4 regions of the Pseudogracilibacillus sp. ICA-222130 genome follow, and region 2 is predicted to be linked to each of the others. Evidence: riboswitches for the same ligand, from Rfam matches in the RefSeq annotation. Region 2 holds a riboswitch; each other region holds the start of a gene.

The links. Region 2 has a riboswitch for thiamine pyrophosphate ahead of thiW (energy coupling factor transporter S component ThiW). Riboswitches for the same ligand answer to the same signal wherever they lie in the genome.
Region 1: linked by a shared signal. The riboswitch ahead of thiD (bifunctional hydroxymethylpyrimidine kinase/phosphomethylpyrimidine kinase) and the one ahead of thiW (energy coupling factor transporter S component ThiW) in region 2 are both predicted to bind thiamine pyrophosphate.
Region 3: linked by a shared signal. The riboswitch ahead of thiT (energy-coupled thiamine transporter ThiT) and the one ahead of thiW (energy coupling factor transporter S component ThiW) in region 2 are both predicted to bind thiamine pyrophosphate.
Region 4: linked by a shared signal. The riboswitch ahead of WKT09_RS12690 (3-oxoacyl-ACP reductase) and the one ahead of thiW (energy coupling factor transporter S component ThiW) in region 2 are both predicted to bind thiamine pyrophosphate.

Annotation. Positions count from the first base shown of each region.
Region 1 is NZ_JBBKBG010000012.1:45,568-51,964, forward strand. It holds gene thiE (thiamine phosphate synthase) at 274-894, opposite strand; gene thiM (hydroxyethylthiazole kinase) at 907-1,659, opposite strand; gene thiD (bifunctional hydroxymethylpyrimidine kinase/phosphomethylpyrimidine kinase) at 1,656-2,462, opposite strand; TPP riboswitch at 2,574-2,688, opposite strand; gene WKT09_RS07025 (tubby C-terminal domain-like protein) at 2,829-3,407, shown strand; gene WKT09_RS07030 (YpjP family protein) at 3,568-4,143, shown strand; gene WKT09_RS07035 (TetR family transcriptional regulator) at 4,320-4,934, shown strand; gene WKT09_RS07040 (Spx/MgsR family RNA polymerase-binding regulatory protein) at 4,960-5,352, shown strand; gene htpX (protease HtpX) at 5,443-6,324, shown strand.
Region 2 is NZ_JBBKBG010000039.1:12,459-18,855, reverse strand. It holds gene bioA (adenosylmethionine--8-amino-7-oxononanoate transaminase) at 336-1,727, shown strand; gene bioD (dethiobiotin synthase) at 1,751-2,437, shown strand; gene WKT09_RS12250 (biotin transporter BioY) at 2,481-3,107, shown strand; gene WKT09_RS12245 (YxeA family protein) at 3,284-3,637, shown strand; TPP riboswitch at 3,688-3,793, shown strand; gene thiW (energy coupling factor transporter S component ThiW) at 3,891-4,391, shown strand; gene WKT09_RS12235 (PucR family transcriptional regulator) at 4,550-6,097, shown strand; gene WKT09_RS12230 (aspartate/glutamate racemase family protein) at 6,241-6,397, shown strand, end outside.
Region 3 is NZ_JBBKBG010000056.1:28-6,392, forward strand. It holds partial or broken gene WKT09_RS13370 (xanthine dehydrogenase family protein molybdopterin-binding subunit) at 1-511, opposite strand, end outside; gene WKT09_RS13375 ((2Fe-2S)-binding protein) at 515-1,015, opposite strand; gene WKT09_RS13380 (CoxG family protein) at 1,038-1,478, opposite strand; gene thiT (energy-coupled thiamine transporter ThiT) at 1,761-2,360, opposite strand; TPP riboswitch at 2,426-2,526, opposite strand; gene WKT09_RS13390 (alpha/beta hydrolase family protein) at 2,613-3,425, opposite strand; gene kynU (kynureninase) at 3,438-4,724, opposite strand; gene kynA (tryptophan 2,3-dioxygenase) at 4,948-5,790, shown strand; gene WKT09_RS13405 (hypothetical protein) at 5,917-6,365, shown strand, end outside.
Region 4 is NZ_JBBKBG010000044.1:4,583-10,979, reverse strand. It holds gene WKT09_RS12700 (MerR family transcriptional regulator) at 1-708, shown strand, start outside; gene WKT09_RS12695 (hypothetical protein) at 854-1,978, opposite strand; gene WKT09_RS12690 (3-oxoacyl-ACP reductase) at 2,084-2,848, opposite strand; TPP riboswitch at 2,924-3,021, opposite strand; gene WKT09_RS12685 (YfiT family bacillithiol transferase) at 3,084-3,593, opposite strand; gene WKT09_RS12680 (HAMP domain-containing sensor histidine kinase) at 3,741-5,153, opposite strand; gene WKT09_RS12675 (response regulator transcription factor) at 5,150-5,848, opposite strand; gene WKT09_RS12670 (S1C family serine protease) at 6,133-6,397, opposite strand, start outside.

The sequences.
Region 1 (6,397 bases), on a different contig from region 2:
GAGCGTTCGGCATAAAAACATAGCGAAATAAATGAAAAGAGTTTGGAACAAAAAAAGTTAGTACGAAATACGAATGATAATATAGGCGAAAGAAATGTACAGCGAGTCTACCAAGTTGGCAGGACGCTGTAGCGCTTAGCTAGAAAAAGGTGTAGCAGCTACTGACTCAAATGTGATGGTACATTTCTATAGCGATTATCTAAGAAGAGCGATTCGTGTCTCGTGCATCTTCACTAACTTATGTTCCAAACTCTTTTTGATAAGATTTCGTTTTTATAAAGAACGTACAGCTTTTGGAATATTTTCTGCTTTTGTAATTGCTGAAATAACTGACACACCATCCGCCCCAGCATGAAGCACATGATGGGCATTTTCAGGTGAGATACCACCAATGCCGACGATGGGAATTTGAGGGGTCAGTTTTCTTAATGTTTGAATCCACTCTATTCCAACGGGTTGTAGAGCATCGGATTTCGAAGTTGTGTTAAAAACAGGTCCCGCACCAATATAATCAATATATGCAAGCGAACTTTTTTCATATTGCTCCATATTGGAAATGGATAAACCGATCCATTTATGTGGGTATTTTTCACGGATCTTTTTAACCGGTTCATCCGATTGACCAACATGAATGCCGTCAGCATGTAGTACATCGATTAATTCGACATCATTATTTATTATAAACGGGATATTTGCTTCCTGACAGATTGCTCGTAATGATTTACCAAGGGCAATTTTTTCTTCCCCTTGTAAACTTCCTTTCCCTTTTTCACGAAATTGATAGATAGTGATCCCACCTTGAATTGCTTCTCGTAAGATCGTTTCAGGTGTTCTATCTTTGGGGCAATCTTGGCTTCCCATAATAAAATATTTTCGTAATATATTTCTGTTCATCCTCTTTCTCTCCTAATCGACGTGATGTAATGCATCTAAAAAGTGAACTTGGAAAGTTCCAGGGCCATGGACATTGGAAGATGCCATTGCTCGCTCCGCAGCTTTTGTATAAAATTCGATTATCTGATAGGTTGCTTTAAAAGGATCCACCTCACATGCTACATTCGCCCCAATAATAGCACCTAATAAACAACCTGCACCAGTTATACGTGTTAACATTTCGTGCCCGTGTTCATTTATATATGTTTCTCTTCCATTGGAAATAACGTCTTTTGCCCCTGTAATCACCGCGATTGTCTGGAATTTCGTTGCAACTTTTTTAGCAATTAATTTCGTTGTTTCTATTGGAGGATCGACAGAATCAACGCCTTTCATTGCCACTTTTTCATCGACTAATGCGGCCATTTCCCCTGCATTTCCTTTAATCACCGTGAAATTTATGGCATGTAGAAATTTAAGGCAAGCTTGTTTTCGAAAAGAAGAGGAACCGACTGCTACAGGATCTAATACGATTGGTTTTTGATGATTATTTGCAACCGTTCCAGTAGTAAGCATTGCTTCCATATCTGAATCCATTAATGTACCCGTGTTAATTAAAATAGCATCTGCTTTTTTAGCGACTTCACTAACTTCCATCGGGTTATCGGCCATAATAGGTGAGGCACCAATGGCGAGTAACCCATTAGCGGTAAAGTTTTTGACGACATTATTCGTTAAACAGTGGACGAGAGGAGCCTTTTTCATGATGTTTTCATTTATATTCATACTTGTCTCCCTCTAATGGCCCAATGTTTTGTTGGCCCACTACCAGCACCAAGTGGAATAGATTCTTCAATAGCAGCTTGAATAAATTCTTTTCCTTTTTCCACTGCTTCATATAAAGAAAGACCTTGTGCAAGATGGGCGGTAATGGCTGCGGAATACGTACAACCTGTTCCATGTGTATGTTTTGTATCAATTCGTTTTTTTGTAAATACATGCATGTCGTTTCCATCATATAAGAAGTCTGTTGCATCGTTGTCTTTGCTTAAATGGCCTCCTTTTACAAGTGCTGCTTTTGCTCCATACGTATGAACAATTTTTTCGGCAGCTTTTTTCATATCATCGAATGTCGAAATGGTCATGTTCGTTAAAAATTCAGCCTCCGGTAAGTTCGGTGTAACAACAGTCGCATAAGCTAATAATTCATCTCGTAAGAAGTCACGGGCCTCTTCATTAATTAAATGGTCTCCACTTGTAGCAACCATAACAGGATCAATTACGAGTGGGAGATTTTTTCCGTCGAGCTTTTTCTTTATTATTTTCATCATATCAATGTTTGCAATCATTCCTGTCTTAACAGCATCTACAGGAACATCTGAAAATACAGAATCTAATTGTTGTTCAATCATCTCCAAAGATATATGTTCAATCGCTTGAACCCCTGTCGTATTTTGTGCGACGACAGATGTAATAATGCTCATGCCATATGTTTGTAATTCTTGAAATGTTTTTAAATCAGCTTGTATTCCTGCGCCTCCTGTAGGATCTGTACCTGCAATGGTTAATGCACATGTAATATCTTTCATTTGATTTGCTCCTTTGTTTGATTTTAGGGATGTATATGACGTTATAAAATATATATTTTTCCATAAAAAAACCAGATTCCTCGTGAGAGAATCTGGTTCGACTGCAAAAAAAGCCATGGATTCCTACTTCCCTCCGCTAGTTCGAACTAGATCAGGTTCACGAGGGTTAGAAATGTCACGCACTTCTTCTCAGCCTTCCACGCAAAAGGCACCCCTAGTAGATTTCTGACTCTAGTATAGCAGATTATGTTCTACTTGTCATAAGGAGGAAAAGAACGCATTTCATTTGCGCGTATATCCCGTAAACGTACTTACTGTAAGACTGTAGTGTGGTATAATTTTAAAAAGGATTGGATGGTGACATGGATGTCGAATATAATCTATCATTTTAAAGATGTGTTCTTTTTCTCAAAACAAAAAACGATTCCTGTATTGGATGAAGAAGATTCTTCAGTTGGAACAATCGTTCGAACGTTTAATGAAGATGGGTTTTTAGAGGAGGAGCAAATCAGGAAAGGAACTTTTTACGCATTTCAAAATCATGCTGGAAAGACCACCTTGTCCTTTGCGGTAAAAAAGCAAGGATTAAAGGCATTCCTAGGATATGCATATACATTTTATTTGCACGATGCAAATGAACAGTTCCAATTAGAAGATGCGAAAGGTCTAATTTATTTGTATTTCCACGTAAAGGGAAAAATAAAAGGAAAGAAATTTGAAGCTCATGAAGATTGGGACGGGAACATTACATTAAAATGGGATAAAACAATATTTGGAAAAATTAAAGTTGATACATACACATATAAAATAGAAGTAGAAATAGTAAATAATACAGTAGCACCATTATTGCTGACGCCCGGTTTTGTATCACTCATTTATTGTATGTATCGTATCTATGATACAGAAACAGCTGTCATCAATGAACTATTAGATTATATAACTTAAGAAAATGACGATGAAATATATACATATCACCATTTTTATCGGAGATTTGCTAAAGTAGTATAGAATGTTAAAAAAATATTAAATTTGACTAAAAGTCATGTATTTTTCCTTGTAAAATGATACAGTTAAGTATATATAAAATAAAAAGCGAGATGATACGATGAAAATTTGGATGAGAAAAATTGCCGTTGCATTCGTCGCTTTCATAACGTTAGGTTTATATGTTCCGTCATTTGATGTAGATGCACATGTAGGAAAAGAAGAGAAAACGTATGATTCGTCTAAAGCGAATATAGTTGCGGAACAAGTAACTACATATGATGTTGAGGAAGAGGATGTAGCTGCTACATTAATGGAAAAAGCTATTGCACAAACGAGTGTTAAATTTGGACCGAAGATAGAAAATCAGCTAGAAAAAGAGTTTCAAGAAGTAATTTTACCGAAAATGGAGGACACTTTAACGTCTATCTTTACGGAAGTAGGAGAAGACAGACTGCCATTTTATGAAATCACGGAAAACCCTGCAAAAGGGTATGGAGAAAGAATATTCAATGTATATGATGTAAAAGATAAAAAAATAATTGCGAAGTTTCACGTTCGTCGAGATTTTAAACCACAAGAAGGATATTGGTTTAATTTCCACTATCATTTAGGAAAAGATCAGTTTGAAACACATTATGAATTAGGCAATATATACTGGGATAAAAACATGCCACCGAAATGGATGGCGCAATAAAGCAAAAAAACACTTTATCATTGGAAGGATAAAGTGTTTTTATTTTTGTCATTTTTTAGTCACATATTGGTCAAAGAAGGTCATTTTTTATTGACAGATGACACCGTGTCATTTATAATGAAATGGAGTGGAAGTGACATTGTGTCATTTTGACTTTGTACTTAGGAGGAACTTGGATGCCGAGACAGACTTTTTATAATTTACCTATAGAAAAACAGGAAGTATTAATTGAAGCGGGAGAAAAAGAATTTTCACGAGTTCCATTATTTGAAGCTTCCATTGCGAATATTGTAAAAGAGGCGGGTATTCCACGCGGTAGTTTTTATCAATATTTTCAAGATAAAGAGGATTTTTATTTTTATATATTAAACCAGTATGCAGATGAAAAAAGAAAACGATTTATTCGTTTATTAGAAAAGCATGACGGGAATATATTTTATGCAGTGAGTGATTTATGTGAAGACTTACTCATTCGAATTGACAGGAAAAATGATAAACAATTTTTCAAAAATATGTTTCTACATTTAGATTTTGAAACAGAACGTGCTTTTTTAAGTGATATGAATTATAGCGTACTGAGTGAACAATATAAGGAAGTAAGGGATCTCGTCGATACGACCATTTTAAATGTAAAAAATGATGAAGAATTATTTCATATGATTCAAATGTTATTATCCATGATGTTAGGTAACATCGCACGTAAATATGCGGTGAACATACCAAATGAAAAGGTGCTACACAATTTTACGACACAAATTAATTTAATGAAAAAAGGATTTAAGGCAAAATAATTAAAAGGAAGAGAGAGGGTTCATGATGAAAATCAAATTATATGGTTCTTCAACAGCATCAACGAGAAAAGCGAGAAGGTGGTTTGAGGAACATAATATTCCATTTGAATATCGTGATATTTTGAAGAAGCCTTTAAAGAAAAAAGAAATGCAACAAATTTTACAATTAACAGAAGAGGGGACAAAAGATATTATTGCGACAAGATCGAATGTGTATAAAGAATTAGATCTAGACTTAGAAAATATCTCATTAAATGATTTATATACATTAGTAAATAAAAATCCAAAGTTGTTACGTCAGCCGATTATTTTAGGGGATGATAAATTACAAGTAGGATTTGATGAGTATAATATTCGACAGTTTATCCCTCGAGAAGAACGCAAACGATTTATTCATGATTCTTTAGCTTTCGTGTAAAAATTAACTATACTTTACATGAAAAGGATGTTATTTATAACAGAAATGTTGTAGAATAAGAGAAACATTATGAAAGAGAGGAAGAAGTTCGTGGCAAAAAGAATATTTTACTTTTTATTAACAAACGTACTAGTTCTTTTAACCATTTCGATTATATTCACGATCTTACCGATTGGGAACTATATTGGAGAAAATGGTACTATAGACTACGGTGCCTTACTAGTATTTAGTGCGGTTATTGGTTTTACGGGTTCCTTTATTTCGTTAGCAATGTCTCGTTGGATTGCGAAGCGAATGATGGGTGTGAAGATAATTGATCCGAATAATCCCAAGAATGAATATGAACAAGTAGTTATTGAAAAGGTATACCGCTTATCAAGAGCAGCTGGTTTAACATATATGCCTGAGGTTGGAATTTACAATTCACCAGAAGTGAACGCATTTGCAACAGGACCATCGAAAAAACGTTCATTAGTTGCCGTTTCAGCTGGATTGCTAGATGAAATGGATGATGATGCGGTGGAAGGAGTTATCGCACACGAGGTTGCCCATATTGCAAATGGCGATATGGTGACAATGACATTGCTACAAGGTGTTGTGAACACGTTTGTTGTATTTTTATCTAGAATTGTTGCGCTTATCGCATCACAGTTCGTTCGTGAAGAAATTGCACCAATCGTTCATTTCATCGCGATTATCGTATTCCAAATATTATTCTCTATTTTAGGGAGCCTTGTTGTATTTGCTTATTCACGCCATCGTGAGTTCCATGCGGATAAAGGTGGAGCAGATTTAGCGGGTCGTGACAAAATGCGTCATGCGTTAGAAAGTTTAAAAATGTATGCGGATCGAACTACAGCTGGAGAAGACGATACAGCAGTAGCTACAATGAAAATAAATGGTGCTAAAAAGGCGATGCAATTATTCTCTACACACCCAGATTTAGATGAAAGAATTAGCCGTTTAGCATAATAATCATAATGTTAGGAAAAATCGTACGATCCTATGTGTCGTACGATTTTTTTGTCCAAAAATAGGGGAGAAG
Region 2 (6,397 bases):
ATAATACAGTGCAAATCCCTTATTTATTATTCCTTGCCAGGGATAAAATATCACAAACTGTCGCCCCTACTAAAAAAGACTACACTTATTTTTTCCGTCATAAACCGTTCGTTCGTGCTATCATAAAGTGTTTTTTTATAGATTATTTATAAAATTCATCGATATTTATGCGCCTTTATTGTCAACCTGTATTATTAATGGTTGACAGTTGAGGTTTGTTTCCTCTATGATTACGTATATGGAAAGGAGGAGGTAGAAGATAAATAGGAGTATGAACGAGCAGTTCCTAAGTAATTTTACAAACGATAATAGACATGACTTTAGAAAAAATATTTATGGACGGAGGGATTACAATGTCAACACATGATGAATTAATAGAAAAGAGTAAAGAATACCTTTGGTTACCTTTTACGCAAATGAAAGATTATGAGCAAGATCCATTAGTAATTGAAAGTGGAGAGGGCGTAATGTTGAAAGATACAGAAGGAAATTCATACTATGATGGGTTTTCCTCTGTTTGGTTAAATGTGCATGGACATAGAAAAAAAGAACTCGATGATGCGATACGTACGCAATTAGAAAAAATTGCTCATTCTACATTGCTTGGAATGACGAATCGACCGGCGACAGAGTTAGCGGAGCGGTTAATTAATATAACACCAGAAGGACTTACACGTGTTTTTTATTCCGATAGTGGTGCTACATCCGTTGAAATTGCATTGAAGATGGCATATCAATATTGGAAAAACAAAAATATAGAAGGAAAAGATAAATTTATTACGATGAAAAATGGGTATCACGGTGATACGATTGGTGCTGTTAGTGTCGGTGCAGTAGATACGTTTCATCGAATCTATGAAAAACTAATGTTTGAAAGTTTTCATGTTCCTTTTCCATATGTATATCGCCATCCTAGTGGGGATCCAGACATTTGTAAGGAAGAGTGTTTAAAAGAATTAAAAAAGACGTTAGAAAATCATCATCATGAAATTGCTGCTTTAACAATCGAGGCAATGATGCAAGGAGCGGCAGGGATGATTTTAATGCCAGAAGGATTTTTAACAGAAGTTCGTAAATTATGTACGGAATATAACGTATTACTCATAGTTGATGAGGTTGCTACAGGATTTGGTCGAACGGGAGAAATGTTTGCTTGTGATCATGAAGGGGTTGTTCCGGATATTATGACAGTTGGCAAAGGGTTAACAGGAGGGTATTTACCTATTGCCGCAACGATTTCAACGGAGGAAATATATGAAGCATTTTACGATGATTACATTCATATGAAGACGTTATTTCATGGTCATTCATATACTGGAAACCAATTAGGATGTGCTGTAGCATTAGCAAACTTAGACTTATTTGAACAGGAAAATATAATGGAACAAGTGCAACAGAAATCCAGTTTTATTGAAGCGGAATTAACTTCACTATATGAATTGGATCATGTTGGAGATATTAGACAGCTCGGATTCATGGTCGGTATTGAGTTAGTACAAGAAAAAGAAACAAAAAAACCTTTCCCATGGGAAGAACGTGTCGGATATGCGGTGTCATTGGAAATGCGACGCCTTGGGATGTTAACTAGACCTTTAGGAGATAACATCGTATTTATGCCGCCTCTTTCTAGTTCTGAAGAAGAAATTCGGGAAATGATTCGCATTATAAAAGAAGCGATTCAAAATGTCACAACGAAACGAGAAGTTACAGCAGGTTCGACGAAATAACAAGAAGAGCGAGGAGCAGTTGGATGGAACGGAAAGGTTTATTTATTACAGGAACAGATACAGACGTCGGGAAGACTTTTGTCGGTGGCGGTATGGCAGCTGTATTGAAAAAGCATGGAAAAGATGTTGGCGTATTTAAACCAATGTTGAGTGGAGAAAGTCGAGAAAATCCTACAAGCGATACAGCTATCTTGAAAACGATGTCAGGAGATCGTAATACGTTTGAACAAATTACTCCTTTTCAATTTGCAGAACCGTTAGCACCATATGTTGCAGCGAAAAGAGCAGGAAAACAGATATCTTTGGCTCAGGTGGTGCAAGCATGGGAAAACATAAAAGAAACACATGAATATTTTATTGTAGAAGGTGCAGGAGGACTTGGGGTCCCTTTAGGGAAAGACTATTTAGTTGCAGATGTTGCGAAGAAGATTGGATTTCCCATATTAATTGTTGCACGGACAGGGCTTGGAACGGTAAATCATGTTTGGTTAACGGTAAAAGTAGCCCAAAGTATGGGGCTGGATATTGCAGGTATTATCTTAAACGGGGCAGAAGAACAGGGGATAGCAGAACAAACGAATCCAGCATTAATTGAAGAGATGACAAATATGCCTGTGCTGGCAGTATTACCGGAATTTACAACATCTAATCTTACGTATATTGTAGAAAAGATGGAAGAACGAATCCCTTTTAATCTTTTCATTAAATAATAGGGAAACTAATGTTAATTTTTATAGTAAAAGGAGGATATCATTGAAAAGGAATAAACAAATTCGTGTCATTGATATTACTTTAATCGGAATGTTTGTCGCCTTAATGAGTATCGGGGCAAATATTACTGCTTGGGCACCATTTTTACAAATAGGTGGTGTTCCTATTACATTGCAAACATTTTTTTGTTTTTTAGCAGGTGCTTTACTTGGCAGTCGTCGTGGAGCGCTTGCGATGGTGGTATACCTTTTCGTTGGATTAATCGGCGTTCCTGTTTTTGCTGGATTTAAAGGCGGATTAGGCGCGGTATTAAGTCCGACATTTGGGTTTATTATTTCTTTTATTTTCACTGCATATGTTACGGGGAAAGTCATTGAAACGAGGGAACAACCTACTTTAATTACGTTCATATTGGCTTCTCTGGTTGGTCTTTTGTTTAATTATATGATCGGAACAAATTATATGTATCTCGCTTTATCCTTTTTTATGGATGCACAGGAAAGTGTTACTTATATTGGAACGTGGCTAATAATGCTAGTATACTTGCCGGTTGATTTATTAACGATTGTCGCTGCTGCTTTGTTTGCACCTAGACTGTATAGAGTTTTACATAAGTCGACAATGATCACACCTTCTAGTAGCGTACAAGAAGACCGTTTAGGAAGTTAAATGAAATTATGTTCAATGTTCCTATATCTCGTGCATGAAGTAATGTCCGTATGCGAACATTTCCATCCAACCTTACAATATTGTAAGCCTGCAATGTTCATTCGTAAGGAAAATCGATGTTACAATACGGAGTTTCATCTTATACTAAATATGTAGAATAAAGTGGGACGAAAAGGATGAGAAAAATGAAACGTTTATTAACGATAGGCATGATGATATTGGTCGTTGGATGGTTATCAGCTTGTACACCCGTTATTCAAACTATCGGTGCAGATGCGTATTATGTCCAAGTTCAAGGTGAAGGCGATAGTTACGAGGAACAAGGGAATGTGCGTTATGAATATAATTTAGAAGGTTACGATGAAAATGGAGATAATTTATTATTATCTTTTACAGCGAATCACTTATTAAAAGAAAATGCTTATTTGAAAATTTTCTATAAAAAAGAGGAAGTGATCACATATGAAGAAATAGAAAAAGCAGCTATTCCAGAAAAAGCAGTGGAACAATTAGAGGCAGGGAAAGAATAAGAAGCCCTTTACAATATTGAATAGTATGGTAGTATGAAATGGAAAAGTCCATATTTCACTAGGGGAGCTATTGGATGGCTGAGAGGAACGGGTTTGTTCTGACCCTTTGGACCCGATCTAGGTAATACTAGCGTGGGGAAGTGTTGGCCATCAAGACATTTATACTGATACTGCAAAATAGAAGGCTACATTCCGACGTCGGGGTGTGGCCTTTTTTAACGTTATTTTATTGTAAAAGGAGGTGTAGGAGAAGATGAATCGTACACGAATTATGACAACTATGGCTGTTTTTGTTGCAATAGGTATTATCGGTTCACAGTTTTTATGGTTCCCAGCAGGTTTTGCTAAGGCGTATCCTGTCCAACATGCTGTGAATGTTGTTGCAGGGATTTTACTCGGTCCTGGACCAGCTGTGATCATTGCGTTTATCATTGGGTTGATTCGAAATATGCTAGGATTAGGGTCGATTTTAGCTTTTCCTGGTGGGATGATTGGGGCATTTTTTGCAGGTTATTTATACAAAAAATGGAACCGACATGGTGCGGCAGTGATCGGTGAAGTCATCGGGACAGGTATTTTAGGATCATTTGCATCGATTCCTTTAGCAACATTATTTATGGGGACATCGTTTGGAATATTTTTCTTCTTGCCGTCATTTTTAGTAAGCAGTGTTTCAGGTGCTTTGATTGGTTGGTTTATCGTCGTTCGTTTGCAACAAAGTGGACATGCAAAAGCAGTTATGGAAAACAAATAATTTTTCAAATATATTCACTATCAAGACGGGATGGTCAAATTAAAAAGTCTCTTCCCAATACCATTTAGTATTCATCTTAGGAAAAATACTTATATAATTATAGTATAGATAGCAAAATGATGATACCGACGACAAACATATCAAGGGTGTGTACGAAAATGATGGTTCATGAAGTGATGCAAATTATAAAAAAGTTTGAAGCTGAGGTAAAGTACGGGAAGAAAGGTTTAAATAAAAAGGTGAAATATATTGAAGTGATGGAAATTCCACATGTAGATAAGTGGGATGTAACAGGGACACTGATTTTAACTAGTTTTTATGCGATTAAAGATGATGAACAAGCCCAAATAAATATAGTGAAATCATTCATTGAATTGAAGGCAAGTGGACTCATTATAAAGCTAGGTAGGTTTATTGATGAAATTCCTCCATCCATTGTTCAATTGGCGGAGGAACATCATTTTCCTATTATTACATTACCAAAAGATGTCCCTTATATCGACATTTTGACGCCACTATATGCAAAATTACAACAATCAACAGATGATCGATTGATCGAAGAAATTGAAGGGAAATCTTATGAAAACGTCACGACGATCTTACAAGATATTTATAAATCATTTGGGTTAATTATGTATATAGAAAACATGAACGGTGAGTTGTTATATTGTGCGCATAAATTAAAAAGTGATAAATGGAGAAATGATTTCACCCTATTTTCTCTCCCATCCTATGAACAGACAGAGATGTATGTCCAAAAATTTAATACCGAATTTGAAACGTACGAAAAACATGCTTGTATATATTCAGAGGCATTAAAAAGAATGGTTGTCACTCTTTTTGCGAAAGGGAAGAAATATGGACTTCTCCATATTGTATATGAAAGAAATAAACAAAAAGAATTGTTAATGGACACCGAGATTTTCCGATTAGTAGATAAAATTCATATTACAATGATGGCTGAAATGGTTAGTTTACAAATGCAAAAAGGGGAATTTATAGAAAGATGGAACAATCTAGAGGAAGAAAAGGATCTAAAAATGGTCATCCATTTAGACCGATTAAATATAACAGAAACGCTTGGATATCATACCTTTTTGCGAAAATCGTTAATTTTGCTTTCCCATATAGAAAATATGATGAAACATTTAACCGAAGTGAAAGATTATATTGTGATAGAAAGAAACGAAAATGTGTTTGTACTCGTTTGGTTAAATCATCATGAGCCGACGTCTATTGAACTGAAACGACAATGGAAAAAGCAACAACCTCAAACATTATTAGAGAATGTAACGATAGGGATAAGTTATCCTTTTATCGATACGATGTCTATGATAGAAAAAGTTGATAATACAGCAAAAGTTATTGAAATTGGGAAAGACTTAGGGTTACGTTCAACAGTATATGACCAAAGTGAATTAGGTATTTCCTCTATTTTATTAAATTTGCGAAAAGATCCACATGTGAATGATTTTGTTCATTATATGATGCTTCCACTTCAACAAATGGAAACAGATTTGATTGAAACATTAAAAGTTTATTTAGCTGAAAATTGCAATGCTTCAAGAACAGCGAAAGTAATGTATTTAAATAGAAGAACAATCACATATCGTTTAAAACGAATTCGGGAAATAATGAATATAGATTTAAATGATGCAAAAACAATCTTTTCACTTCAGTTTAGTTTTTATATGATGAATGATTGAGATTGCTCACAGTGAGAAAAAGGAGGGCTTTGCCTTCCTTTTTTTACGCTCATTTTGCGTATATACATAATAATCTGAATATATTATATTTAGAGAAAGATTCGAAAAGTCGCATTAGATAAGAGGGGAAAGGAGTGACATAGATGTTAGGAATCATCCGTGTATTAACGAGTGAAGGGAAAATTTTGTCAGAACATGGAGAGTTAATGCGTAATTTTTTATCGATAGATAGTGAAACGAAATGTATCATGGATCAACCGACAGGAATTTATAATGCTCAGACAGAGCAGGAAGCTATTC
Region 3 (6,365 bases), on a different contig from region 2:
CGTCTGTTACTTCACCTGCAATATACGTAAAAGCCGTATTATTTGGTACCTCTTCATAAATTTGTGGAGCCCCTTCTTTTCGCGCTTCTTTTTGATTGGAAATGGATGGCAATACTTCATATTCAACTTCCACTAATTCTGCCGCGTCTTCTGCTACATAACGGTCACTTGCAATAACCATTGCAACACCATCTCCGACATATCTTGCCGTATCGATCGCTAAAGGATATTGTTTCGTTTCAATTAAGTTCATTCCAGGAACTTTCCACGAAGTTGGTACGGGATTGATTTTCCCTTCCAAATCTTTCCCGGTATACACTGCCACAACTCCTGGGTGTGCGAGCGCCTTATCTTTATGAATGCTTTTAATATGAGCATGTGGATGTGGACTCCTGACGATGAATGCATGTAATAAATTCGGAATGTTCAAATCATCTAAGTATGTCGCATTCCCCGTAATAAGTTTTGGATCTTCCTTACGTTTCATTCGTTGTCCAACTAGTTTACTCATCGATTATTTCACTCCTTTCACTGTATTTTCTTCTCTCATAATTTCCGATGCTCTTCTAACCGCATTTACGATAAATTCATATCCCGTACAACGGCAAATAACTCCTTCTAATCCTTCTCTAATTTCCTCATCTGTCGGTGTTGGATTCTGTGCTAATAATTCAATACTTGCGATCATTGCACCTGGTGTACAATATCCACATTGCAATCCATGCTCTTCCCAGAACCCTCGTTGCACAGGGTGTAAGTTGTCAACTGTCCCTAATCCTTCTACCGTAATAAGTTCAGATCCATCCACATGGATCGCTAATAAAGTACAAGATTTTGCTGCTCGTCCATCTACTAAAATCGTACAATTCCCACATTGGCTTGTATCACAACCGATATGTGATCCGGTAATCCCTAATACATCACGAATAAAATGAACGAGTAACATACGTGGTTCCACTTCTGCCGAACGTTCTTCTCCATTAATCGTCACAGTAACATTCACAAGATTTGACATACAGGCACCTCCACATAAATTTTTATTGTTTTGCTTTTTTCTCTATATCTTTAAAAAATTGCTTTAAAACTACTTTCGCTACACCACCAATCATTCTTTGACCAATCGTTGCCATTAATCCTGTTGTCGCAACATCTGCTGTACATGTTAACTCTGTATTTCCATTTACCTCTTTCAATTCCATTAACGCATTAGCATCCATTTCACCTGGTTTTCCACTCGCCTTTACAAGGAGACGATAAGATGTCGGTTCGTTTTTATCGACTTGTTCTACATCTGACGTAAATTCTCCCTTAATTGGTCCCATATTAATTCCGAGTACAGCTTTATATTGCTCATCGCCTACTTCTTCAAATGTTTTACAACCTGGTAATACTGCTTTTAATACTTCCGGATTTTGGATGGTATCCCACACCTGTTGCACACTTAATGCTTTGAATTTGTGTGTATGTTTAATATCCACTGATGATCGCTCCCCTTCTTTTGTTAGCGCTTACATTTATTAAATAAAATGTAGCATTTCAATCTATGGACCGTAAAGTACCAGATTTTCGAAATGGATGGAATCAAAATAGGAGAAGCAAATGTAAATGGAATATATTATATTAAAATTTCATCCATAATAAGCTTGGCTAAGATCTATACAACATATAAAAAGCTACCGTCTTACAATACAGACGGTAGCTCCCTATTTAACTTTCATCAAAGATCCATTTTTTCCGAGACCATTTTTGGCAATAAACAATTATGAAACTTTTCTATTTGCTTCTACTGGTTTGTTCATCGTTAAAAATGTTGGACGAACCATTAAAATTAAAATAATTACTATTGCACAACCAATAAAGTTCGCTGTCATCGTAATACTATTCGTAACAAATGAGAAGTAAATTGGTGTTTGACCCGCTTCCTCTGCATAATTTGCAAAGAAAACAACTCCCGCAATAAAATGCCAGAAATAACGACCAATACTTCCAATCAGCACTCCAACCAAAACAGATATAATTAGCTTGGGACGATTTTGGGAACGAACCGCATTTTGCACGACGCCCATCATTAAACCTGCAAAACCAATAAAACTAAAAGCGACAAAATACTCGATAAACGCTTGTAATGGAGTTAAAATCCATGCATCTCCAGTAACGATTTGCAAAATTCCCCAAATAAATCCAGAAATAAAACTAGCTTTCACACCCCAACGAAATGCAACAATAAAAATTGGTACCATCGCTAATGAAATCGAAATGGATGGAATCGGCTTAATTCCTGGCAATAAATCGATCAACATGGCTAATGCAGCAAAAATCGCTACCTCGAGCATCGCCTGTAATGGTAAAAACTTTTTCACATAAAAAACCCCCTATGATATTGTTCAACGCGTATCCATAGAGGCAAATAAGAATGGGCATCCCATTCCTCGTGTCACCACATCCCTACGTTAGTATTAACTAAACAGGTTCGAAGGGTCTGGACATTGTCCACTCTCAGCAAAAATTGCTCCCCCTGTGATACGTATATTGAATTACTTCCATATTATCAAAAATAGTGTAAAATACAAGACCTTTACTTATACCTATCATATAAATAAGGAATGTGAATACTATTCTCTAAAAATCTCTTTCACTTTCTCTAACAATACTGGCCAGGATTTTGTATCCGGTTGGATGATAGCATAATGTTCTAAATCTGGAAAAGGGATGAGTTCCACCTTCGTCCCCGTTGCATGTGCTCGTTCATCAAACTTTTTACTCATCGCAAATGGAACTGCAATATCTAATTCACCGTGGATGAGCACGATATTGGACGAAATCGGTAATAATGTACTCGGTGATCCGTGCTCATATCTTTCTTTATATTGTGCTGGTGTTCCACCAAGCAGATCACGTGTCGGGTTCACATCTGAACCAAATAACTTTTCTTCCCAATGATGGATTTGATACATCGTTTCCAAATGACTAATTCCAGCTAGACTAAGTACTCCTTTTACTGGAAGTGGATTTTTTTCAAAACGGATTGGACTATTTTCAGGTATGTTTTCTTGAGCAGCCGCCCATAATGCCAAATGCCCTCCAGCAGAATGTCCTAATGTAACAACCCGCTCCATATCAATCGGATATAATGGTGCTAGCTTTTCGACGTATTGCAATGCTGCACTCACATCTGCAAACGTCCCCGGCCAACCACCTCCTACATGACCGACACGACGATATTCTATATTCCATGTCGCGAACCCATGCTTTGTAAATGCGTTTGCTAATGGTCGGATATGCTTTAAATCATATGCCTGTTTCCAAAATCCCCCATGAATAATAACGATCATTGGAAAAGGGCCATCCCCCTTCTCAGGCAACCGTAGTTCCCCGAATTGTTCTCTATCCTTTCCATAAAATATCTTTTTGAAATGATCCTTCATCGAAACACATCCTTATGCCACAACATCACGTTTGTTTTCATACTTTTTATAAGTTTCTTCTCCCATAATCGTTTTTAATATTTGCACGACCATCCATACATCATGATAAGACGTGTACAATGCAATTGGTGATAAACGAATCACATTCGGTGCTCTAAAATCTGGAATAACTCCTGCATCCTTTAACGCCTTACAAATTCTCGCAGCTTCTTTATGTGCTAAGCTGATATGTCCGCCACGTCTGTTCGCTTCTCGTGGATTGGTAATTTCAAATCCAAATCCAGCTAATTCATGATCGATTAAATACATCATATACGCTGTTAGACGAAGTGATTTCGCACGTACATTTTCAATTCCTATTTCATTAAACATCTCCAACGAACCTTTTAATGGTGCCAGCGATAACACATGAGGAGTCCCTAATTGGAATGCACTTGCTGTTTGTGCTGGAACAAAATCATGGGCTAAATCAAATTGTTTCTCCTTATCTGAACTGAACCAACCACGTAACCCAGGTGTTGTCCCTAAATGTTTCTCATGAACGAATAAGCCCCCAACACCTCCTGGTCCACTATTTAAATATTTATAATTACACCACATCGCAAAATCAACTCCCCAATCATGTAATTGATGTGGAAGTGCACCAATGGAATGGGCTAAATCAAAACCGATCATAATATTACGGCGTTTCGCTTCAAATGCTAATTTTTCCATATTTAAAATTTGGCCACTCCGATAAAGTACAGAAGGCAATAAAATAAGTGCGACATCATCTGTCATCATTTCGATAATTTTTTCTTCTGACAATGTCGAGCCATCTTCACTCGATACACGAACTAAATGTGTTTCTGGCTGTAAACCTCGTAAAAGCAACTGGCTTTGCAGTGCATAAATATCTGAGGAAAACGTTAATTCATCTGCTAAAATTTTATTTTTTGTCTCTGTCGGCTGAAAAAATGTCGCCACTAATTGATGAATATTCGTCGTAATCGAACCTGTCACAATCGTCTCCTCTTTTTTGGCGCCAATGAGTGGTGCCGTCAATTCCCCTAATTGTTCCGACATATAAAACCATGCTGGGTCAGCTTGCAACCAACCATCAATCGCATATGCTTTCCAATCCTCTAATGCATCTAATAATGCTGTTTCACTCCGTTTAGATAACAACCCTAAGGAATTTCCATTCATATAATACTCTTTTTCTTTCACATAGAATTCTTCTTTATAAGCTGCAAGGGCATCTTTTTCATCCAATTGTTTCGCAAATGACTCTGTTACCTCGAATGAATTCGCTTCCATTTTATCTACTCCTCTTTCTTCAAATGTCATCTATTAAAATGCTTTTCCGAATGCCAAATTGACACAGTTTCTACATTAAATTATAATTTTAATGTATAATAAAGTAGGTTATGAATGCAAGTTTCTATTACAGTAAAAAATATTGCGCAGCATAATTTCTGTGTGTTTTTTTAAAAGAAAATGTTAGCGCATACAGCCTTTTTGTTTAAGAGGAGGAACCATTATGTTAAATGAACACGAAGCTTTTAAAAATGAAGAAACAATTGAAACAGATTTTAAAGAAAAAATGACATACAGTGAATATTTAGGACTGGACACCTTGTTAAATAGCCATCATCCACTAAGTGATCACCATGATGAAATGTTATTTATTTCCGTACACCATGTTAGTGAAATATGGATGAAGCAAATTATTCATGAAATACAATCCGCCACGAAAGATATTGAACAGGATCGTTTACAAGAAGCATTTAAAAAATTAGCACGAGTATCGAAAATACAAGTCCAATTAAAAAACGTGTGGGACGTTCTATCCACCTTAACCCCATCCGAATATATGGAATTCCGTGATAAACTTGGTAGTGCATCTGGTTTCCAGTCTTTCCAAAACCGTATCATCGAATTTTCTCTCGGTTATAAAACAGAACATGTGTTACACATTTATGAAAAAGATCCAAAACTATTAGAAATATTGCAAGCAGCACATGATGCACCAAGTATTTATGACGTATCGATTCAAGCATTAAAAAGAGCAGGGCTTCCAATTGATGAAGAAGTATTAAACCGTGATGTTAGTGTGTCCCATCGTTCCAATGAAAGTGTAAGACAAGCTTGGCTTACTGTTTACCGAAACGTTGATAAATATTGGGAATTATACGAGTTGGCTGAAGAACTTGTTGATGTAGAAGATTTATTCCAACAATGGCGCTTCCGTCATATGAAAACAGTCGAACGAATAATTGGGTTTAAGAAAGGAACCGGTGGTTCTGGTGGAGTCTCTTATTTAAAGAAAGTACTCGATCAGTATTTCTTCCCAGAGTTGTGGGAAATACGAACGATTCTATAATATTTTACATGATTAGCGAGAACTATTTCTCGCTTTTTTATATAAGTTCATTGGAAAACTTTTACACGTAACCTTATACTAAACAAAATAACTATTACATTATAAAGAAATTGAGAGGCTGATTTTATGCAAAAAAATTTGATTACGATTTTCATGTCTTTATTTCTCATTATTTTTCTAGTTGCTTGTCAATCTGACAATAAAGAAGTCAACGACAAGAATAACGAAAACAATAACGAACAGAATGAAGTAGATGAAAATAAGAACGAAAATGAAAACAATGAAAATAATGATGTAAACAACGATCATAACAATAATAACGAAGAGACAAATACGAATGACGATACAGCGTCCCTATTCCAACAAATCTTTGAAAGTCGCGACAATGTAGAAATATATGATATGGATATGGGAATGGATATTTTAATTAATTCACCAGGTGGTAGAGATAAATCTTCTGTAGCCGTTATCGGAAGAATTGATGAAAAAAATGATGAAGGAAATATAGAACTCATTGAAAAAAATTCTAACGGTGAAACATTCCAACACGCCGTATTTTATGATGGGGCACAGTA
Region 4 (6,397 bases), on a different contig from region 2:
GTCAGTGTACGAACATTACATCACTATGATGCAATTGGTTTGTTAAAACCTACCTCATATTCAGATGCAGGTTATCGACTGTACACAGAGGACGATATCACGACATTACAACAAATTATCTTTTTCAAAGCGCTTCATTTTTCCTTAAAGGAGATTAAGAACATCATATACGATCCTACCTTTGATAAAATAGAAGCGCTACAATTACAAAAGAAAATGTTGCTTGAAAAAAGTGCTCATATCAAGGAAATGATCCATACGATTGAACAAACAATTTTATATGAAAAAGGAGCAATTCATATGACGAACGAACAAAGGTTTACAGGATTTGCATATAACGAAAACAAGTATGAACAAGAAGCGAGAGAACGTTGGGGAAGCGATACTGTTAACAGAGCAAACGAAACAATGCGCCAATATGACCCAAATGTATTAAATGAAAAAATGAACACCATTTACAAAGAACTTGCTGCTGTTCGGCATTTGTCCCCTCAATCAGATGAAGCACAATTAGCCATTGCTTCGTGGTACAACTTTTTAAATAAATATACGGGACATCACTATTCCTTAGAGGCTTTTCAGGGACTCGGTCAAATGTATGTGACCGACGAACGTTTCACAAAAAATATTGATCAGTTCGGGGAAGGTTTAGCGCAATTTATGTATGAAGCAATGCAAATATATGCCCGGAAACAAAAAAGAGAATGAATGATTCTAGAGAGATAGACTACGTTAGATAGTAGGTAGCACGAGTAGGAACCTTGGACAAAACTAAGTGAAAGAAAATCGGTCATGTTTATCTTATCGTGATAAATATGACCGATTTTTTATATTAAAATTACATACATTTTCTTTACATATCCCCCATTATTCCAGCCGCTTCTAAAAGTTCAGGATTAAATACAAATGCATAAAATTTCTCGATAGAGTCATACCCAAATTCATCTACGAAACGTTGTTCCATCTCATTTGTCACACGTGTATAGTGATGATCGAACATTTTAATATTATTTTCGTCAGTTACCGTAATGACAAACTCATCCTCATTCATCCATATTTGATGATCCTCCATATTTGCCTTTCGTTCATACACATCTAAATGAAAGATATTATCTGACTCCATTATCACGCACGATATTGCTTCCGCATTTATTTTACATATATCGGCTCCAGTTAAATAAGCTTCTTCCACTGTGTCATCCACCCAAATTCCTTCGACATTCTTCATAAATGTTTCTTGTTCTTGCTTTATTTTCTCTTCCTCTTGCAAATTTGTTAATTTTGTTTGTAAGTCTTTTAAAAGCGCTTCTTTTTCCTTTAAACTATCATGGGTTAAATCTTCTTCTAACCCCTCTTCCACTGCTTTTAATCCTGCATCATACGCTTTATCTTTCTCATACGTCGCAACTTCATCGATGATTTTATCAATCTTCTTACGCTTTTTCTCATTTTTCTTAATTTGTTGTTCTAAAGATGTTAATGTTGTATGCAACTCTTTCACGTAAGGATGGGTAAGATCTTCTTCTAATACCTTTTCAATAGTATCTAGACTTTCGTTATACATTCCATCATTATGTAATGTTTCAATTTCCTCCACTTTCTCTGTTACTTCTTCATACGTAGATGTTAAGTTTTCTATCTCCTCTAATTTCGCTTTTGCTTCCTTTATCAATGCATCTGATGCATTAGAAACAGTTATTACTTCGGAAAAAGCTTCTACCGCCTTTGTCATTTCGCCTTGGTCCATGGATGAAATCCCATCCATCATTGCTTCTATTTGACTGATATACATTTCGGCTTCTTCATCTGAATCTTTTTCGAGCAATGCCTCTTCAAAATAAGATCGAGCTGTTTCATAATCTAACGTACTAAGGGCATTTTCACCATTTTCCATTGCTTCCTTATATGCTTGATTACATGCAGTTAAAAGGATAATGAGAAAGCACAAAATGATGATTGCATATATTTGTTTTTTCAAAAAAACCCCTCCAACCTTATTAGAATGACCGTAATTACAATTTTTACCATTTTTGTCATCATATCATAAAGTAAGAGGAGCTTCTATTTTATTCAGACTAGTTTTTTATTGCATGACTAAACCACCATCTACGATTAAATTTTGTCCTGTTACTGCATCTGCCCATGGTGATGCAAAAAACAGTACTGTTTTCGCCACATCTTCTGGTGTTGTCACTTTTTGGAGTGGCGTACTTTCTTCAATCACATCAAAAACAACGTCCGGTGTTGCTTTACTTGCATCTGTTGTACGCAATAACCCGCCTGACACCATATTTACTGAAATACCATTTGCGCCTAACTCTTTCGCTAAAGAACGCGTCATTCCAATTAAGGCAGACTTTGCCGTATTATAATCATGATATGGCACAACAGGGTTTTGTACTAAGTTCGTTCCAATACTAATAATGCGACCGAATTTTTGTGCCACCATATCCTCCCTGCCTGCTTGCATCGTATGTAAAACTGCCTGTACACTACCTTGTAATTGTGTTTGGTAATCTTCCCAGCCAATAGTATCTAACTTTTTACGATCATCTCCATTGAAGGAAAAATCGATTAAAGCATTGTTTACAATCGTCGTAATTGGCTTTTTAAAATATTCCTTCGCACGTGCAAACATCGCTTCAACACTTTTCGCGTCTCGTACATCCGCCTGAATCGCAATCGCACGGTTCGCTCCTAAACTTTCTGCAATACTTTCCGCTCTTTCCTTACTTGAAAAATAATTAATAACCACTTGTGCACCTTCATCTGCAAATTGACGAACGATTGCCTCTCCTAATCCACGACTTCCACCAGTAACTAATACAACTTGTTCTTTTAATTCCATGTTGATCCCTCCCAATATTTTATTCCATATAAAAAGACCACTTTACGCAGAAAGTGGTCTTTACATACTTATATTGTAAAAACATTTCCACTTCCTTACGACAGTATTAACTGCTTCAAGTTCAAAGGGTCAGAGTACACTCTTCTCAGCATAAAGCTCCCCTAGTGATTTTTTTATATGCAATTTACTTGTATTGTATCATATCAGCTAAACTTCTCAAGTAAACGCTTTACGTTTATGAATCAAGCGCGATATGAATATGTGCTAAATGATGTTCCTCATGCCAGTTTAGTTTTTTTAACTTTGCAGCAACTGTCACCTCTCCATTACCATGAAGAGTAAATGTTCGCAAAAGGTCTTCATTCGTCAACGTTTTTCCTAAAGCGACAATTCGCTCATTAATTCCTTCCAGCATTTTTATGGAACATTCAACAGGTAACCGATTATCTGCATGTTCTATCCATTTATCTTGATCAAATGCATAAATAACAGGATTATTAGCTGTTAATGCCATCTTTAAACGTTGGTACATATTCAATTGCGAGTCTGCGATATGATGTACTAACTCTCTAACGTTCCAACTATCTATACGATATCTCTTTTCTAACTGCTCCTCACTCAACCCGTCTACGGTTTCACGCAGTCGGTCTGTATACGTTGCAATGTCGCTTAACCAATTTGCTACATCATCCATTGTTGCATTATTTGGTACTTCAAGTTGCCCTATCGGATATGTCACATCCATGTTCCTATCCCCTTTCGTATACTTTGTATAGACTTATTTTACCATAAAAAATCGTTTTGTTTCGTCAGATAAGAAAGATGTTATCTATTCAGATTCAAAACTAAAGCCATGAATTGTAGTAACATCATCAAAATGAACGAGTCTTTTCTATTCCTTCCTTTTTGGTAATGTGATAGTAAATACCGTTCCTTTTCCTTTTTCACTTTGTACATCAATCGTTCCGTCATGTAATGTAACAAGTTGTTTGACAATAGATAATCCTAATCCAAATTCTCCATATGGATTGGTCGTTCTAGAAATATCTGCTTTATAGAAACGCTCCCAAATATGTTCCACTTCTTTCGTATCCATGCCAATACCAGTATCTTTTAAAACGAGTACAGAAGTTGCCGCTTCCTCATATGCTTGTAAAGTAATAACGCCATTTTCTGTAAACTGCATACTATTTTTAACGATATTCATCACAACTTGTAATAACCGATCCATATCCGCTTCTACATACATCTCGCCCGGAACATCTATCATGATGTCATTTCCTTTTTCCTTTGCGAGTGCATGCAATTGTTCCTGCACTATCCTATACAACTCCTCTACTCGTACTTTTTCTATATGAAGTTGTATTTGATTCGAACGGATTTTTTCGTAATCTAAATTTTCATTCACTAATCGAATGAGTCGTTTTGCCTCTTGCTCAGCAAGATGTAAAGCACGTTCTTGTTCTGAGGCCGGGATCATATTATTTTCCAATCCTTCAATCATTCCACGAATCGTTGTTAATGGTGTTTTTAACTCATGAGATACATCTGCCATAAATTGACGTCTACGCTTTTCTAACCGCTCAATTTCGTTTGCTGATTGTTCTAACTGATCGACCATATGCTGGAAATCTACCGCTAACTCCCCAATTTCATCCACTGTAGAAGTTGGTAACTTGATTGAATAATCTCCTTTTGCAACAGCAGATGTCGCTCGTTTCAGTACATTAATACGTCTTACATGAAATCTAGCTAAAAATGCACTTAATAATAAAGCTGTTGCAACGGCAATATAGACACTTTTCCATAATGATGCATTCATTGTATCTATCGCATTACTCAATCCACTTATTGGAGCTGCAAGTAAAATACCTCCGACAAACCTTTCACCCTGAAAATAAGGCAATATCACATATGTTGCCCCTTCTTTGAACTGTTCAAAGTCTTTTTTCACAATAACTTTATTACCTTTTGTCACTTCATTCCAATCTGCATCATCCAAATGAATGTCCGGTATTTTTCCATCCGATGCATATATAATTTCAGATTGCTCATTAAATAAACTAAAATGAATCGGGCGATTTTTTAACACACTTCCATATTCCTGCAATAATTGTTGCGGAGGCTTTTCCGATGCCGTTAAATTCGCCAAAATTGTTTCGCCATATGTCATCAATTCTTCTGTCTTATTTTCATACATATATTGCTCGACAAATTGTGTAAACAACAAAGCAACGATAAGGAAAGCGACGATGATGACACTAATATGGCTTAATAACTGTTGATAAAAATATTTAAACTTCATTTATTTTGTTCCTTTAAAGGAAGTGAAACAAATTTATACCCTACACCCCACACCGTTTGTAGACATTCACTTGCTGTTTCACCTAATTTTGTACGTAGTCTTTTCATATGTACATCCACTGTCCGATCATCTCCAAAGAAGTCATATCCCCACACATGTTCTAATAATTGCTCACGAGTGAATACTTGCTTCTCATGTTCCATTAAAAACGACAGTAATTCAAATTCTTTCGGCGTGAAATCTAAAATATTCTTTCCGTTAGCAAACACTTCTCTCGTCTCTTTATTTATCCTAATCATCTGTGGATCCATGGAAGTATTTTCTACGTTTGCATGATGACTACGACGTATGACAGCTTTAATTCTAGCCATTAATGTTAAAGGACTAAATGGCTTTGTCACATAATCATCTGCACCAAGTTCTAATCCAAGAACTTGATCGGATTCCGCATCTTTTGCGGTAAGCATAATGATTGGTGTTGTGATGTCATGACTACGTAATTTTTTGCATATAGTAATGCCATCCATGTTTGGTAACATCCAATCTAATATGATACAGTCCCAAGCTTCATGTAATGCGAGTTCATATCCTTCTTGACCGTCTGTTACATATTTTCCTGTAAAATTTTCTTTCATAAAAAACATTTCGATCATAGAAAGGACACTTTCATTATCTTCAATGACGAGTATTTTCATCTGTTCACACCCTATCTATTATCTGTTCCGTGTATTTCCTCTATTATATCGAAAATTTTTTATTTCATAAATAACAAAAGAGCTTGAGAGATAAGTCAGAAAGAAATGATGGTCCGAATGGTCGTTCAATGGAGCTTTTCGACATAAGCTTCCTTTTTAGCATCAGGAGAAATTGGCTAAAAATCTTTCGCTCCATTTCCTTCCCATTCATGTTTCTTCCTAACTACTTCTCAAACTCTTATTCAAATGAAATACGTATATGTTTATCAAAAAAATGGACCATTTTATTCTAGTGTGTTACTTGATAGGGTTACATCCACGTTCATTTTTTCTTTGCCACGATATATTTCTAAGGTTACTTTATCGCCTACTTTTAATTCTTTATATAGAGCATTACGAAGGTCTTCTGTATTTTGAACCTCATCTCCATCCATTTTCACAATAATATCGCCCGGTTTCATCCCTGCTTTTCCTGCTGGAGAATTGGCATCGACGTCTGCTACTGCAACCCCTTCTGTTACCTCATTCGGTAATTCTCCTAAATAAGAA